DNA from 2 places in the Micromonospora sp. NPDC049151 genome. Region 1 is predicted to be linked to the other one. Evidence: riboswitches for the same ligand, from Rfam matches in the RefSeq annotation. Region 1 holds a riboswitch; the other holds the start of a gene.
What was found. Region 1 has a riboswitch for thiamine pyrophosphate ahead of AB0B20_RS13680 (ECF transporter S component). Riboswitches for the same ligand answer to the same signal wherever they lie in the genome.
Positions count from the first base shown of each region.

Region 1 (3,398 bases):
GGTGACGAACTGGTGCTCCGGGTCTTGGAACACCGACCCGATCCGGCGTACCAGCGCGGGCGCCCGCCAGCGGTGCGGGGGAGTGCGCGCGTCCCGCCCGGCCAGTTCCGCCGACGCGGTGACCGCGCCCGTTCCGGGTCTCAGCAGGCCGCCCAGGAGCAGCGCCAGCGTCGACTTGCCCGCACCGTTGGGGCCGAGGACGGCGAGCGCCTCGCTGGCGCGTACCCGGAGGTCGGTGGGGTTCAGCCGGGGCGGCAGGCCGAGCCGCTCCGCGGTGAGCAACACGTCGCCGGGCGGCGCGGCCGCGTGCCGGGGTGGCGCGACGTGGCCGGGTACCCAGACCCCGGCGGCGGCCAGCGTGTCGCCGTGCGCGGCGAAGACCACGTCGGGTGGCCCGTCGGCGCGCACCCCGCCGCCGGGTTCGAGCACCACGACCCGGTCGACGAGCGGCAACGCCTCGGTGACCCGGTGCTCGACCAGGATCATCGTGGTGTCCGGGTCGAGCGCGTCCGCGACGGCCCGACGGATCAGGGCGGCGCCGGCCGGGTCGAGGTTGGCGGTGGGCTCGTCGAGCAGCAGCAGGCCGGGGCGCAGCGCGAGCGTGCCGGCCAGCGCCAGCCGCTGCTGCTCGCCGCCGCTGAGCGCGGCGGTCGGGCGGTCCCGGGGGTACGGGAAGCCGGCCCGGTGCAGCGCCTCGTCGACGCGGGCCCAGATCTCGTCGGCCGGTACGCCGCGGTTCTCCAGCCCGAACGCGACGTCGTCGCCGGAGCGGGCCATCACGAGCTGGGTCTGCGGGTCCTGGAACAGGATGCCGACGCGCTCGCGGGCCTTACGCGGATCGAGCCCGTCGATCTCGACGGTGCCCTCCTGCTCGCCGGAGTCCTCCGGCAGCAGCCCGGCCAGCGCGGCCAGCAGGGTGCTCTTACCGGCCCCGGAGGGCCCGAGCAGCAGCACCCGCTCGCCGCTCTCCACCCGCAGATCCACCCCACGGAGAGCCCAGCGCCGACGTCCCCCGTGCCGCCACCCGAACCCCCGCAGCACCACCCCGCTCACCCCCCCACCACCCCTCTCCCGCCCCAGCCTGCGTGATCAAGGAGTTCGCGTCCGGAAAACCGTGCCCGGCGGACGCGAACTCCTTGATCACCGGGGTGGGTGGGGTGGTGCGAGCCGTCAGACCAGGGCTCGGTCGCGGCCGGCGGGGAAGCGGTCCAGGACGCCGGTGTTGGCCAGGGCGCGGGTGAGGATGTGCGCGCCGAAGCCGGCGACGATCGTGGCGCTGACGATCGTGATCAGCGCGTACGGGAGGCGGTAGGAGGCGAAGTCGAGCGCCTTGTTCCAGTAGACGAAGTCGAAGATGGCCGCACCGAGGCCGGTCATCGCACCGGCCAGCACCGCCACCGGCAGCTTGAACGAGCGGTACCGGAACGCCGCGAAGGCCAGCTCGGCACCGATGCCCTGCATCAGGCCCTGGAGGATCACGATCCCCGCCCACTGGCTGCCCAGCAGGGCGGAGACGATCGCGGCCACCGTCTCGCAGTACAGGGCGGCGCCCGGCTTGCGGATGATCAGGCCGGCGAGCACCGCCGGGATCAGCCACACGCCGTAGAGCACGGCCTGGGCCGGCGGGAAGAACGCGAACGCCGCGTCGGTGGCGCTCCAGAGCAGGCCCCAGGCCCAGAACACGACGCCGAAGGCGACGGCGATGACCGAGGCGACGACGATGTCGACGGTACGCCAGCGGTTGCTGTCGGTGTGGTTCACGGTTGGCTCCCAGTTCGTCGAGGTGAACCAGGAGAAGACGCACGCCGCGCCCGGTGGTCACCGGACGGCGACGCGGCTGGAGGTCGACCGAACTCCCTGCGCTGGCATTACCCAGATCAGGTTCGAGGGTCTGCGGGCACCGGCCCGCACTCTCAGCGCTGTGCGCTCCCCTGTCGGATGTGAAGTTGTCTCGTCGCAGACGCTAGCACCGACAATGGGCCCCGGCCCAGCAGGGCGAGTGTCGGTATGGTGGCGATCATGCTGGTGGATGCGCGGGGACTGACGTTCGAGGTACGCGCCGGCGGCCCCGGGGACGGTGACCCGGTCCTGTTGCTGCACGGCTTCCCGCAGCACTCCGGCGAGTGGGACGCGGTCACGCCCGCGCTGCACGCCGCCGGGCTGCGCACGTACGCGCCCGACCAGCGCGGCTACTCGCCCGGCGCGCGGCCGGCCGACGTCGGGGCGTACCGGATCCCGGAGCTGGTGGCCGACGCGGCGGCCGTGCTCGACGCGCTCGGGGTGACGCGTGCCCACGTGGTCGGCCACGACTGGGGCGCGATCGTCGCGTGGGGCCTGGCGGCGGCGCACCCGGAGCGGGTGCGGACGCTGACCGCGGTGTCGGTGCCGCACCCGGCCGCGATGGGGCACGCGCTCGCCACCGACCCGCGGCAGAAGGTCAAGTCCGCCTACATCACGTTGTTCCGCAAGCCCGGTATGGCGGAGAAGGTGCTCCTGGCCCTGAACGCCACCGCGCTGCGCAGGCTGCTCAGCGGGGTGGGCGACGCCGGCGCGGTGGCCCGGTACGCCGAGCCGATGCGCGAGCCGGAGGCGTTGACGGCGGCGCTGAACTGGTACCGCGCGATGACCGGGGCGGACATGAAGGCGGTCGCCCCGGTCGGGGTGCCCACCACGTTCGTCTGGAGCGACAAGGACGTGGCGATCGGCCGGACGGCGGCGCAGGCCTGCGCCGCGCACGTCACCGGCGACTACCGGTTCGTGACGCTGTCCGGGGTCAGCCACTGGATCCCGGACGAGGCGCCCGGCCCGCTGGCCGAGGCGATCCTCGCCCGGTGTGCGGAAACGGAGGAAGCATGACGGTGAGCGCCGAGGCGTACCTGGCGGTGGTGACCGAGACCATCGGCCGGGTCGCCGCCGAGCAGCGACGCAACGTGGCCGCCGCGGCCGACCTGATCGCGGCGGCGGTGAGCGCCGACGGGGTGGTGCACGCGTTCGGCACCGGGCACTCCGAGGCGCTGGCCATGGAGATCGCCGGGCGGGCCGGCGGGCTGGTGCCCACCAACCGGATCGCGTTGCGTGACCTGGTGCTCGTCGGCGGCGACCCGGTCGACGTGCTCGGCCCGAAGCTGGAACGCGACCCGGCGGTGGCGCACCGCCTCTACGAGCTGGCGCCGATCCGGCCGCAGGACGTGTTCGTGCTCGCCTCGAACTCGGGCGTGAACGGGGCGATGGTCGAGTTCGCGTCCATCGTGAAGGAACGCGGGCACGGCCTGGTGGCGATCACCTCGGCGCGGCACTCGGCCCGGATGACCTCGCGGCACCCGTCCGGCCGCAAGCTCGCCGACTTCGCCGACGTGGTACTGGACAACGGCGCCCCGTACGGCGACGCCACGCTGCCG
Region 1 is NZ_JBEZDP010000009.1:196,845-200,242, reverse strand. It holds gene AB0B20_RS13685 (ABC transporter ATP-binding protein) at 1-1,053, opposite strand, end outside; gene AB0B20_RS13680 (ECF transporter S component) at 1,171-1,761, opposite strand; TPP riboswitch at 1,837-1,943, opposite strand; gene AB0B20_RS13675 (alpha/beta hydrolase) at 2,020-2,856, shown strand; gene AB0B20_RS13670 (SIS domain-containing protein) at 2,853-3,398, shown strand, end outside.

Region 2 (3,398 bases), on a different contig from region 1:
CACCGTCGGGCAGCGTCCGGCCGGTGCCGTTGACGATCAGTTCCACGTGCGCTCCTTCCCGAAGCGATCCGGGGTGAAGGGGGCGAGCGCGGGATCCGGCTCGCCGGTGACGATCAGTTCGGTGACCAGGTCGGCGGTGACCGGGGTGAGCACGATGCCGTGCCGGTGGTGCCCGGTGGCCGCGAGCACGCCCGGCCGCCCGGGCAGCGGCCCGATGATCGGCGCGTTGTCCGGCGTACCGGGACGCAACCCGGCCACGGCCTCCGCCAGCTCGTACTCGACGAGTTCCGGCACCAGCTCGGCGGCGGCGCGCAGCAGCGTCAGCACCCCACCGGCGGTGACAGCGGTGTCGGCGCGCTCCTCGACTGTCGCCCCGACGACGACCTCACCGCTGTCCCGGGGCACCAGGTAGACCGACTCGCTGTCCGCGTACCCCCGGATCACGTGCCGGAAGCCCGGCGGGCCGCCGCCCGGCGCGCGCAGCCGCAGCACCTGGCCCTTCACCGGGCGGACCGGCAGGCTGGTCAGCGCCGCCGCGCCGCAGCCGGCCGCGACCACCGTGACGCGGGCGTCCACGTCGGACAGCGCGCCGACGCGGGCGGGGCGCAGCTCCGCACCGGCGCGTTCGGCGGCAGTGCGCAGCGCGGCGACCAGCCGCCGCGGGTCGACCTGGTGGTCGCCGGGGGCCACCGCGCCGCCGCGCACGCGCGGCGCCAGCGCCGGTTCGCGGTCGCGCAGCTCCGACGGCCGCAGCGGCGTGATCGGCAGTTCCAGACCCTGTTGGTACGACCACAGCCGCCCCGCCTCGGCCAGGTCGTCGGCGGTGAGCCCGACGACGAGCGTGCCCTCGGTGCGGTACCCGATGTCGACGCCGCTCGCCCCGGCCAGCTCGGCTGCGAAACCGGGCCAGCGGGCGGCGGACTCGACGAGCAGCGCGGTCAGCTCGTGCTCACCGAAGTACGCCTCGGCGACCGGCGACAGCATCCCGGCGGCCACCGACGAGGCGCCCGACCCGGGCCGGTCGTCGTGCACCACCACGCGCAGTCCGCGCTGCGCGCACCGCCACGCGATCGCCCACCCGATCGGCCCGCCCCCCACCACCGCCACGTCGGTAAGGAAGGGCCCCCTTTTAACGCCTCCGGTAGAGGAAGGGCCCCCTTTTAACACGTCAGCGCCCGCATCAGCTCGGCGGTGGCGTGTGCGGGATCGGCGGCCAGGCTGAGCGCGCCGACCACCGCCACCCCGTACGCCCCGGCGGCCCGCAACGTCGGCACGGTCCCGGCGGTGACCCCACCGATCGCGATCACCGGCACGCTCACCGCCTCGGCGACCGCGCGTATCCCCTCGGGGCCGATCGGATCCGGCAGGCCGGCCTTGGTGGTGGTGACGTGGCACGGGCCCACGCCCAGGTAGGTCGCGCCCGCGTCCACCGCCACGCGGGCGCCGGCCGGCTCGCGGGCGGTCGCGCCGAGCACGGCGTCCGGGCCGAGCACCCGGCGCGCGGCTGCGACCGGCAGGTCGTCCGCGCCGACGTGGCCCCCGGCGGCGTCCACCGCGAGCGCCACGTGCAGCCGGTCGTTCACCAGGCACCGCGCCCCGTACGGCCGGCAGGCGTCGACCACCAGCCGGGCCAGCTCGTACGCCTCCCGGTCGGTGGCGTCGTCCTCCACACGCACCTGTACGACGAGGTCGGCGCCCGCTACGGGCAGGGCGGCACGCAGCACGGCGAGCGGGTCACGCCCCGGCCGGGTGTCGGTGATGAGATGCAGTCGTCCCAGGGACAGCACGGCAACGCTCCTCCCTGCGCCGGCATTACCCGGATCAGGTTCGACGGTCGGGGGCTCCCAGCCCCCCTCTCAGCCCGGTCCGCACCGGGCTCCCGTGGGTCACTTGCGGCCTACCGTACGACGCCTCCCGCCCGTACGGAAGCCCTCCGTAACGTTCCTCCCACGCCAACGCGCGCCGATCTTGCAGTTGTCGCCCCCGCAGAAGCCGCGAAACGGGCACCCGAGGGGCAGAAACTGCAAGATCGACGCGCGGACGGTGGGGCGGGCGTCAGAGGATGGCGTCCAGGGCCTCCAGGTCCTCGTCTGAGGGCTGCCAGGTTCCCGCCTCGGCGTTGGACTTCACCTGCTCTGGGGTCGTCGCGCCGGCGATCACCGACGTTACGGCGGGACGGGCGGCCAGGCCGCCGATGGCCACCTGGAGCATGCTGATGCCGCGCTCGGCCGCGTACGCCTCGATCGCCTCGATGACGTCCCAGCGCGCGGCGGCCAGCCGTTCGGCGTACCGGCCGCCACCGGCCAGCCGGCTACCGGCCGGGGGCGCCTCGCCCCGCTTGTACTTGCCGGTGAGCAGCCCGTTTGCGAGCGGGAAGAACGGCAGCATGCCCAGGCCGAACCGCTCGCAGGCCGGGATGACCTCGTCCTCGACGCCGCGTTCCAGCAGCGAGTAGTGGTTCTGCGCGGAGATGAACCGGGTACGGCCCTGCGACGACGCGGTCCAGTCGGCGTCGGCGATCTGCCACCCGGCGAAGTTGGAGTTGCCCAGGTAGCGCACCTTGCCGGCGGTCACCAGGTCGTTCAGCGCGGCCAGCGTCTCGTCGATCGGGGTGCCCGGGTCGGGCTCGTGCATCTGGTACAGGTCGATGTGGTCGGTGCCGAGCCGGCGCAGCGACGCCTCGACGGCGCGGGCGATGTAGCGGCGAGCGCCCCGGGCGCCGTGGTCCGGCCCGTTCGCGCCGTTCATGTCCATGCCGAACTTGGTGGCCACCACCACGTCGTCGCGGCGGCCCTTGAGCGCCTGACCGAGCAGTTCCTCGGAGGCACCCTGCGGCTCACCGTAGATGTCGGCGGTGTCGAAGAAGTTGATCCCGGCGTCGAGCGCGGCGTCCACCACCGCCCGGGTGCCGTCGAGGTCGAGCTTGCGGCCGAAGTTGTTGCAGCCGATACCGACAACGGACACCACGAGCCCGGAGTCGCCCAGCCGGCGGAAGGTCATCTCACTCACGAGATCCACCCTATGCCCGCTCCCCGGGGCCCACCCTCGGGTAGCAGCTCAGCCCACGTCCCAGACCGGCTCCGGTGTCTCCACCACGTCGCCGTCGCCACGGAACAGCACGAACCGGTCGAAGGTACGGGTGAACCACCTGTCGTGGGTGACAGCGACGACCGTTCCCTCGAACGCGGTCAGCCCGGCCTCCAACGCCTCGGCCGAGGCCAGGTCGAGGTTGTCCGTCGGCTCGTCGAGCAGCAGCAGCGTCGCCCCGGACAGTTCCAGCAGCAGCACCAGGAAGCGGGCCTGCTGCCCGCCGGAGAGCGTGCCGAACCGCTGGTCGCCCTGACCGGCCAGCTCGTACCGGGACAGCGCCGCCATCGCGGCGTGCCGGTCCATGCCGG
Region 2 is NZ_JBEZDP010000015.1:16,230-19,627, reverse strand. It holds gene thiS (sulfur carrier protein ThiS) at 1-46, opposite strand, end outside; gene thiO (glycine oxidase ThiO) at 37-1,167, opposite strand; gene thiE (thiamine phosphate synthase) at 1,161-1,787, opposite strand; TPP riboswitch at 1,782-1,893, opposite strand; gene AB0B20_RS18455 (aldo/keto reductase) at 2,056-3,018, opposite strand; gene AB0B20_RS18450 (ATP-binding cassette domain-containing protein) at 3,058-3,398, opposite strand, start outside.
Region 2: another riboswitch for thiamine pyrophosphate. It lies ahead of thiE (thiamine phosphate synthase); the one in region 1 lies ahead of AB0B20_RS13680 (ECF transporter S component).